Regions from separate parts of the Leucobacter alluvii genome, predicted to be linked through region 1. Evidence: predicted binding sites of a transcription regulator. Region 1 holds the regulator's gene; each other region holds the start of a gene.
The links. The regulator LexA, encoded in region 1, represses DNA repair genes until DNA is damaged. The targets are predictions, from matches to a motif close to TCGAACANNTGTTCGA.

Region 1 (3,413 bases):
CGAAGGCAGGCGACGCGCGCTCATGCGGTGAACTCCGCGATCACATGGGCGAGGTGCACCTGGAGGTCGGGTGCCACGATCTCGGGCGGGATTCTCCGACCGGCGAGTGCGCTCAGCGTGGTCACGCCGGCGTCTGGAATCCCGCATGGCACGATCCGGGAGAACGGCTCGAGGTCGTTGCAGCAGTTGATCGCAATTCCATGGGTGATGATGCCGGCGCGGGCGTGCAAGCCGATCTGTGCGAGCTTCGTCGGCGGATGATCAGGATGGGTCACCCATACTCCCGAGCGGCCTTCCACGCGTGTGCCCGATACGCCGAATGCGGCCACGGTGTCGATGATCGCCGTCTCGAGGGCGCGTACGAAGTCGACGACCCCGGCGCCGGACCGCAGCCGGACGACCGGATAGCACACCAGTTGGCCCGGACCGTGCCAGGTGACTCGTCCGCCCCGGTCGACGGCGACGACGGGACTGCCGTCCGACGGGTACTCATCCGGCTCGGCGCGGCGACCGGCGGTGTACACCGGCGGGTGCTCGAGCAAGAGGACCGTGCCGCGGTCGAGGCCCTGCTCGATGCGGTCGACCGCCTCGGCCTGGAGCTCGAGTCCGCGCTCGTACGGCACGCAATCAGGGTGGAATCCGAGCGCGAGCATCGGCGCTCGAGAATGGGTGGATGGAATCGGCATCGACGCAGTGGCCATGCGATCACTGTAGATGGACTCGGTTCAACAAAGCAACCGCCGCAGCGAGCGAAGGGCTGCGGGTGGGTCCCAGCACTCGCGCGTCGGTGTCCAGCGGTGCTGCGCCGCGGCGACGCCGCGCCCTGCGATCAGACCGAGCGGAAGACCGCGACCACGCGCCCGAGTACTTCCGCGTGATCGCCCAGGATCGGCTCGAACGCGCTGTTGCGAGGCAGGAGCCAGGTGTGCCCGTCTCGGCGGCGGAACACCTTCACCGTTGCCTCTCCATCGAGCATCGCTGCGACGATGTCTCCGTTCTCGGCTTCGCGCTGCTGCCGGATCACCACGAAATCCCCATCGCAGATCGCTGCGTCGATCATCGAATCGCCGACGACGCGCAGCATGAAGAGCTGTCCGTCGCCGACGAGAGCGCGGGGGAGCGGCACGATCTCCTCGACCTGCTGCTCCGCCGTGATCGGCACGCCGGCCGCGATCTGACCGACGAGCGGAACGTACGCCGCCTCTTCGGGGCGCTGCGCGGGTGCGTCGTCGATCGCCGACGAGGTCGAGGCGAGCTCGACCAGGATCTCCAGGGCTCTCGGCCGGTTGGGGTCGCGGCGGATGTAGCCGCCCAGCTCGAGCCTGCTGAGCTGATGCGTGACGCTCGAGAGCGAGGAGAGCCCCACCGCGTCGCCGATCTCTCGCATGCTCGGCGGATACCCCCGGCTTTCCACTGAACGCGCGATGCACTCGAGGATCGCCTGCTGCTTCTCGCTCAGCGGCTTCGTGGATCGGGGCGCGGCTGCGTCGCTCATCGCTGTCCTTTCTGGCCCCAGGGGGCGATGCGGATGGGGCGCGATCCATGAATGTCGGTGGGTGCTGATTCAGTGATCCCGTTGACCGAAACCCTAGCCGCAGCATTCGAAGACCGACAAACATATGTTCGAGTGTCGCGGAAAAGGAGCGAAACGTATCTTCGAAAAGACGCTTGCGGTTTCGATTCATCGAATATATATTCGAAACAGATGTTCGCATGGGCTCCACGCCCGCGTCATCGCAAGACTAAGGAGAAGTCATCATGAGCGCATCTGCTGTTCTGGGCCGGGAATCACGAGAGTCGACCGAAGCTTCGGGCTCGCTCCGCCTGACCCGGCGCGGGCGCATCGTGTTCGGTGGATTCGCCACGGTGCTCGTCGCCGGTCTTCTCGCTCTCATGGCGGCACTCGCGGCTCCGGAGGCGATGGCCGCGGCTGAGGGGCCGAACGGCGAGCAGTTCGATTACGTCGTGGTGCAGCCAGGCAGCTCGCTCTGGTCGCTGGCGACTGATCTCGACCCGACGGCCGACCCTCGCGATGTCATCACTGAGATTGTGCAGTTGAACCAGCTGGACGGTTCATCGCTGCAGGCGGGTGATGCGATCGCCGTTCCGCTGCGGTACTCAGATCATCCGCGCGTGGTGTCGGGCGACGAACTCGGGGCCTGACCGACTGATCGTCGAGGGGCTCACCGGCTTTAGACTGGTCGGGTGACTAGCTTGAGCGACCTCCCTCTTCGTGACAATCTCGTCGGCCAGGAGCCCTACGGCGCCCCGCAAGACGCGGTGCCGGTCAGCCTGAACGTCAACGAGAACACGCATCCCATTCCCGAGCACGTCGCCATCGACATCGTTCAGTCACTCGCTCGAGCGGTAACCGGTGTGAACCGATACCCTGACCGCGAGTTCACGGAGCTTCGGAGCTCCCTCGCGGGGTACCTCGGCCACGGCCTCAGCGTGGAACAGCTGTGGGCGGCGAACGGATCGAACGAAGTGCTGCAGCAGGTGCTGCAGGCATTCGCCGGTCCGGGGCGGTCACTGCTGAGCTTCACGCCGACGTATTCGATGTACCCGCTGCTCGCCTCCGGAACCGATACCGAATGGATCGCTGTCGAGCGTCCCGCAGAATACGCGCTCACGCCGGAGGGCGTCGCCGAAGCGCTGCGCGAGCACCAGCCGGACGTCGCGATCCTCTGCGGTCCGAACAATCCGACGGGCACGTCGCTCGATCGTGAGGTGATCCTCGCCGCTTACGACGCGTTCGACGGCATGCTCGTCGTCGACGAGGCGTATCACGAGTTCGACACCGAGCGTGAGAGCGCGGTGTCACTGCTCCCCGGACGCCACCGGCTCCTCGTATCGCGGACCATGAGCAAAGCGTTCGCGTTCGCGGGCGTGCGTCTCGGATACCTCGCCGCCGACGCGGCAGTGGTCGACGCCCTGCGGCTCGTGCGCCTGCCGTATCACCTGTCAGCGCTCACCCAGGCGGCCGCGACCGCTGCGATTCGTCACGCCGACGCGATGCTCGCCACGGTGGCCGACATCAGTGCGCAACGCGATCGTCTCGCGGACGCCCTCACCGCCCTCGGATACGTCGTGCACCCGTCGGGAGCCAACTTTCTGCTCGTCGGCGGGTTCACCGACCCGTCGGCCACGTTCGAAGCGCTGCGCGCACGTGGCATCCTCATCCGCAATCTCAGCATTCCAGGCCACCTGCGCATCACCGCAGGCACGAAGGCCGAGACGAGTGCGGTGATCGAGGCGATCACGGCACTCGGGCCGGGCGGCGCCTGATCGATCCCGGCGTACCGTCGGTTCCTGGGGAACGCAGATAGACTGACAACCATGACTGCAGCACCGCGCACCGCCTCGCTCGAGCGATCCACGAGTGAGTCGCAGATCAGTGTCAGCGTCGATCT
Region 2 (3,413 bases), 370 kb from region 1:
GGTGTTCGTGTTTGGCTGAGCAAGACCACGACGAGAAAGACGAGTCCATGCAGAACCTGCAGCAGCCCTCCGGGATGCCGACCCACCGGTACCGCCCGTTCCACGAGATCATCTCTGTCGATCTCCCCGATCGCACGTGGCCGTCGAAGCGCATCACGGAGGCGCCGCGCTGGTGCGCCGTCGACCTGCGCGACGGCAACCAGGCCCTGATCGATCCGATGAGCCCCGAGCGCAAGCGCATCATGTTCGATCTGCTCGTCAAGATGGGGTACAAGGAGATCGAGGTCGGCTTCCCGTCGGCGAGCCAGACCGACTTCGACTTCGTGCGGCACCTCATCGAAGACGACGCGATTCCGGGCGATGTCACCATCCAGGTGCTGACCCAGGCGCGCGAGCACCTCATCACGCGGACGTACGAGTCGCTCATCGGCGCCAAACGCGCCATCGTGCACCTCTACAACTCCACGAGCATCCTGCAGCGCGACGTCGTGTTCCGGTCCGATCGTGCAGGCATCAAGCAGATCGCCGTCGACGGTGCGAAGCTCTGCCGGTCGAGCGAGCACATCTGCGCCGACACCGAGGTCTTTTACGAGTACTCGCCGGAGTCGTACACGGGTACCGAGCTCGAGTACGCCGTCGAGGTCTGCAACGAGGTCCTCGAGGTGCTCGAGCCGACACCGGAGCGCAAGGTCATCATCAATCTCCCCGCCACCGTGGAGATGGCGACACCGAACGTGTACGCCGATTCGATCGAGTGGATGAGCCGCCACCTCGCGCATCGCGAGAACGTCATTCTCTCGCTGCACCCGCACAACGACCGCGGCACCGCGGTCGCAGCAGCCGAGCTCGGCTACCAGGCGGGCGCCGATCGCATCGAGGGGTGCCTCTTCGGCAATGGCGAGCGCACCGGCAACGTCGACCTCGTCGCGCTCGGCATCAACCTGTTCACGCAGGGCATCGATCCGCAGATCGACTTCTCGCGCCTCGACGAAGTGCGTCGCACCGCCGAGTACTGCAACCAGTTGCGGGTGCCGGAGCGCAGTCCGTGGGCCGGAGACCTGGTGTACACCGCATTCTCCGGATCGCATCAGGACGCGATCAAGAAGGGCTTCGAGCGGATGGCGCAGGACGCCGAGGCGGCCGGCACGAGCGTCGACGAGATCGAGTGGGCCGTGCCCTACTTGCCCGTCGACCCGAAGGACCTCGGGCGGTCGTACGAAGCCGTGATCCGGGTGAACTCGCAGTCGGGCAAGGGAGGCGTCGCCTATCTGCTCAAGACGGACCACCATCTCGACCTGCCGCGGCGACTGCAGATCGAGTTCAGCTCGGTCGTGCAGAGCGTGACCGATTCGGCCGGCGGCGAGATGTCGAGCGACGAGATCTGGCGCATCTTCCAGGACGAGTATCTGCCGGCGCAGGTCGAGGATGCCGAGACGTGGGGGCGGTACAAGCTGTTCCGCACATCGGCGACGAGCGCCGGCGACGGCGTCACCGAACTCGTCGTGGACTCCCGCGTCGGCTCAGAGGATCAGCGACTCACCGCGCGCGGCAACGGACCGGTCGACGCGTTCCTCAACGCGCTGAACGAGGCCGGGCACTCCGTGACGCTCTTCGACTACGTCGAGCATGCCATGAGCTCTGGCGGCGACGCCGTCGCGGCGTCCTACGTCGATCTCGAGGTCGACGGGCAGCGCCTGTGGGGCGTCGGCATCGACGCGGATACGAGCCGAGCGACGCTGGAGGCGATCGTGAGCGCGGTCAACCGCGCGGTTCGCAACCGGGCCCGCGAAGGCGTGGCCGCGTCGGCCACCGCCTGACGCACTGCCGGTCGCTGCCGACCGCTGCGAGCGGGGTCACTCTTCGTGCGTGTTGCAGGTGAGACACGCACGAAGAGCGACCCCGCTCGCACGGCGCGGAGGGCAGTTTCGTAGATATGTTCGAATCATCGGTGTGGCGGGTCCCGCGACTGGCGCCCGTCTTCTAGGGTGATCATGTGATTGCTTCGATTCGCGGGCCCGTGCTCGCTGCGGGTGCCGGCTGGGTCGTCGTGGAGCTCGGAGGGCTCGGCATGCGCGTCGAAGTGCCGAGCGGCCGGGCCGCCGCGGCTCTGCCCGGAGACGAATTGCGCCTGCAGACCTCGCTCATCGTGCGCGAGGACTCGCTGACGCTGTTCGGATTCGCCACCGAGGCGGAACTCGACGTGTTCGGGCATCTCATCGCCGTCTCGGGCGTTGGCCCTCGCAGCGCGCTCGGTGTGCTCTCGGCCCTCACTCCGGCTGAGATCGCGGCGGCCGTGGCCGCTGACGACGAGAAGCCGTTTCGCAAGGTGTCGGGCATCGGCCCGAAGACGGCGAAACTCATCACGCTCTCACTCTCGGGCAAGCTCTCGCACCTCGCTTTCGAATCCGGCCCGGCCGCTGCCGGCATCGTCTCGCCCTCTGATGCCATCGCAGACGGCGTGCGCGCTGGACTCGTCGGCCTCGGGTGGGGGGAGGCGGAGGCCGGCCAGGCCGTGCAAGACGCACGAGATGCCGGTGCGTCGGATGACAGTGCAGGCCTGCTCAGGGCGGCACTGGCGCTCCTGCAGGCGGGTCGCAGCGGACGAGGATCGCGGGGCGTTCGGTGACCGGAGAGCTCTCCGCGCAGGCCACGGCGGCCGAACAGGGATACGAAGGCGCGCTCCGACCGACGAGCCTGGCCGAGTTCGTCGGTCAGTCGAAGGTGCGGCGTCAGCTCGGGCTGCTGCTCGATGCGGCGACCATGCGACGGCACACGCCCGACCACATCCTGCTCGCCGGCCCCCCGGGTCTCGGCAAGACCACACTGTCCATGATCGTCGCCACGGAGCTCGAGAAGCCGCTGCATCAGACGTCGGGGCCGGCGATTCAGCATGCTGGCGATCTCGCGGCAGTGCTCTCGGCGTTGACGCCGGGGGAGGTGCTCTTCATCGACGAGATCCATCGGATGGCTCGCAGCGCCGAGGAGATGCTCTACCTCGCGATGGAGGACTTCAAGGTCGACATCATGGTCGGCAAGGGGGCCGGTGCGACGTCGGTGCCGCTGGAACTCTCTCCGTTCACGCTCGTGGGGGCCACGACGCGAGCCGGTCTGCTCCCGAACCCGCTCCGCGACCGATTCGGATTCACCGCGCACCTCGAGTTCTACTCGGATGATGAGCTCGCGAAGGTGGTGGGCCGCGCCTCGAAGCTCATCGAATTCGCGCTCTCGGAGAGCGGCGTCGATGAAATCGCGCGTCGGTCGCGGGGCACCCCGCGCATCGCGAATCGGCTCCTGCGGCGTGTGCGCGACTACGGCCTCGTGCACGACCTGCCCGGGGACACCTCGACCGTGCAGGCGGCGCTCGCCCTGTACGACGTCGACGATCACGGGCTGGACCGCCTGGATCGCGAAGT
Region 3 (3,413 bases), on a different contig from region 1:
GCTCAGGGGGTCACGACCGACACTGCGCATGTGCTCGTCGACTCGTCGATGACGCGCGAGAACCTGTACGTTGCTATGACCCGCGGTCGTGAGCGGAACCAGGCGTATGTAACGGTGGATCGACCAGACTCTTTGCACAGTGGACCGCACCCTGCTGATGATGGTGAGGCAACAGCCAGGAGTGTTCTCTATGGTGTGTTGCAAAACGTTGGTGCGGAACTCTCGGCTCATGAATCGCTCGTTGCCGAGCAAGAGACCTGGGGTACGATCGCACAGTTTGCGGCAGAGTACGAGACCATCGCAGCCGCTGCGCAGCGAGACCGCTGGGCATCGCTGATTCGTGCATCGGGGCTCTCAGAAGGTGACGCTGTCGCTGCGATCGAGTCCGATGCCTTCGGCCCGCTGGCTGCCGATCTACGTCGCGCTGAAGCTAACCACCATGATGTCGATGCGCTGCTGCCTCGGCTGGTGCGCGCACGAGGATTCGGTGATGCAGATGATGTTGCAGCAGTGTTGCGGCATCGGGTCGCGGTGGCCACTGCACGTTCCACTGGGGCAAGGCGTGCGCGCAACACCCCAAGGTTGATCGCTGGGCTCGTGCCCGAGGCAACCGGGATTATGAGCGACGACATGGTGGTCGCGCTTACGGAGCGTCGGGCCTTGATGGAAGAGCGTGCTGATGCGGTGCTCGACCGTGATGTTGCTGGCGGAGCAAGATGGGTCGGTTCACTTGGGGCCGTGCCGACTGATCCACGACGTGCAACCGCGTGGCGACGGTCAGCTCGCGTCATTGCTGCTTACCGTGACCGCTACCAGATCACCAGCGACGCAGCGCTCGGCGCACCACCCGACGCGACCACTCAGAAGATCGACCGCGCACGCGCTGAAGCAGCATTGCGTACGATCGAGAAACTCAACCGCCCACGCCACCCAGAAGCGCCCGTGCGTGCAGCAGAGCCCCGCGGGTTGCGCTTGTGAAAGGATTGCTCACATCCCTTGCGGGGTAATGCTCCGCGGACGTGAATGCCACTGCTTGTACTGGTGTGTTTGGTTGAATACCGGCTGAGGCGGTTGTTGCGACTCAGATGCGAGAAGCAATCGCTCGAAGTCGAAACTGCCAGAAACTAGCTGTGCGCGGCGGTCTCGAATCGCCTGATTCGTGCCGTAGCTCGCTGCGCTCGTGACCGGGCCTGGGACCGCACCCACGATGCGGCCGAGATCCTGCGCCTCTTGGGCGGTGCGCATGCTGCCAGAGTGGGCGCCAGCCTCAACGATGACGGTGGCACCCGCGAGTGCCGCCTGAAGGCGCGCCCTGTCGATGAAACGCTGTCGGGTTGGTGCGGACCCGGGCGGCACCTCAGATATGACAAGCCCGCGCTGGGCGATCCTTTCGAGGAGCTGATTGTGAGCTGCCGGGTACGGGCGGTCGATACCCGACGCCATCACTGCGATCGTGCTGCCACCCCCGGCAAGTGCGGCGCGGTGAGCGGAACCTTCGATGCCGTAGGCGGCACCAGCCACGACCGTTCGGCCTTTCTCGGAGAGGCCGCTTGCGATTTCTTCGGCGACGGAAGTGCCGTAGCCGGTAGCTGCGCGTGCTCCCGTAATTGTGACGCGGTCAGCAGCATCTCCACGGAGCAGATCGGTGTTGCCGTTTACCCAGAGCCCGTAAGGGGTGCGGTCACCGAGGTCGTTCAATGAGGAAGGCCAGTCGGCGTCGGAAGGAATGATGAACCGATCTCGTGCGCTCTTTGCCATGAGGGAGGCGGCTTGACCCACGCCGTGATGAGTGCGAATATGTTCGCGCCAGACCGCAGCTTCGGCGCGATCCATGCCGGGTATCTCAGTGTCGCGATCTGCAAGCGCGATCAACTCTTCTGCGCCAACGCGGGTGAGTAATCGTCCGGTTGCCTCGTCGTTAGGCGTGCCGACAAGCGAGAGCAGCAGGCGTGCGGATCGCTCGTCTCGTACGAGATCGGAGAGGGTAGGCATCAGCTGGCTCCTTCGTTGTCAATGCTCACCACTTCGTTGTCAAAGCTCACCACACAGGTGCGTCCCCAGGGCCACAACACAGTCACTCGAAGATATGTTCGATAGAATGCTCGGCGATGCAAAATCCCGAACCCCTGCTGCTCACGCTCGACGTTTCACTGCCAGTCGCACCCGAGGCTGCGCAGTGCGGGTTTCCGAGCCCAGCCCAAGACTACCCAACTGAAGAGCTGAGCCTTGTCGAGCATCTCATTCGCGACCGTGCGGCCACCTACTTTTGGCGAGCTGCGGGGCGGTCGATGGAGCCCCTGATTCCAGACGGGGCGCTGCTGATCGTTGATCGCGGTGTCACGCCAGTGCCCGGGCGCATCGTGGTTGCGATTGTTGACGGCGAGTATACGGTGAAGCGCCTGCATGTTGACCAGAGTGGTCAGGTCACGCTGCGGGCCGAAAACCCAGGGTTTCCGCACCTCGTGCTGCCCGAGCTGAGCGAGATGACGGTGTGGGGCGTCGTCACGTTCATCATCAGCCCGGCCTCATAATCTCGGTGGCTCGGTGCGCACTCAACCGTCACTCAACAAGAGTCGCAGAGAACCTGAGAGGGGCTGTTGTTCACCCCTGCTCAGGTCCCTGCTTCTATCGCACTTAGGGCCGAGGATGCTTGACGTCCAGGGCAGCGAATATACGAGCGCCTAGAGCCTCCTGGTGCCGCCGGTACTCGCGCGGCGTCAGCCCACGGGCTACGAGTTCGCGAGCACGCTCGGGATAACCGAACACCTCGGGCAACCCACCGGCCTGCAATTGCCGCATGGCCTCGTGGCGCACCTGCGAGCCGGGGTGGGTGAAGCCGTGCGGCTCGTACTGAAACAGATTCCAGCACCAGGCGACGGCGTCGCCCCGGCTGAACCCTGCCCAGCGACCTTCATTGATCACCCGATCATCGTTGGGGTTGGACAGCGCCTCCTCGATCTTCGCCCAACCGAGCAAGCGGCGCTCCTCAGCAGCAGACTCCCGCTGGTTTTTTGCTTCCTGCTCGGCGTTCTCGACCGCGCCTCTGACTAGCTCGTTGAGCTGATCCGCAGAGATCTCGCTGCCTCCCGTGTCACCGACGAAGCCGACCGGCGGATGGGCCGCCAGCACTGCGAGTGCGGCTTGCTCGGCTTCGAACTCATGCCCTGACTGAAACGGGACGTGCTGGTAACGCAAGTTGAGTTCGCCCCACCAGCCGTCGCGGTGGGTGAACCTGTTCTTTGACGTAGGCATGTTGAATGCCCCTCTCCGGGGCATCGCCCCATCGGATCTTGCATCACGAGGTTTCGTGAGCCCGTTCTTCCCCTGGGACACCCGGGAATCGATGGATTCGGGTTGTCGCGCGACCAGCCAGGTACCTACGGTCACGACTCTTGAACGTGAAAGTGACTCTA

Region 2: ruvA (Holliday junction branch migration protein RuvA) is a predicted target of LexA. The motif match lies at 1,926-1,941, and genes of this name have one in related genera.
Region 3: ABFX18_RS00365 (LexA family protein) is a predicted target of LexA. The motif match lies at 2,079-2,094, and genes of this name have one in related genera.

The regions. Positions count from the first base shown of each region.
Region 1 covers NZ_BAAAOP010000005.1:113,210-116,622, forward strand. The annotation lists gene lipA (lipoyl synthase) at 1-24, opposite strand, end outside; gene lipB (lipoyl(octanoyl) transferase LipB) at 21-701, opposite strand; gene lexA (transcriptional repressor LexA) at 830-1,516, opposite strand; gene ABFX18_RS05070 (LysM peptidoglycan-binding domain-containing protein) at 1,759-2,163, shown strand; gene ABFX18_RS05075 (histidinol-phosphate transaminase) at 2,206-3,288, shown strand; gene hisB (imidazoleglycerol-phosphate dehydratase HisB) at 3,340-3,413, shown strand, end outside.
Region 2 covers NZ_BAAAOP010000005.1:483,122-486,534, forward strand. The annotation lists gene leuA (2-isopropylmalate synthase) at 48-1,817, shown strand; gene ruvA (Holliday junction branch migration protein RuvA) at 1,994-2,626, shown strand; gene ruvB (Holliday junction branch migration DNA helicase RuvB) at 2,623-3,413, shown strand, end outside.
Region 3 covers NZ_BAAAOP010000001.1:78,203-81,615, forward strand. The annotation lists gene mobF (MobF family relaxase) at 1-978, shown strand, start outside; gene ABFX18_RS00360 (DNA-processing protein DprA) at 988-1,992, opposite strand; gene ABFX18_RS00365 (LexA family protein) at 2,109-2,531, shown strand; gene ABFX18_RS00370 (hypothetical protein) at 2,635-3,252, opposite strand; SAM riboswitch class IV at 3,282-3,398, opposite strand.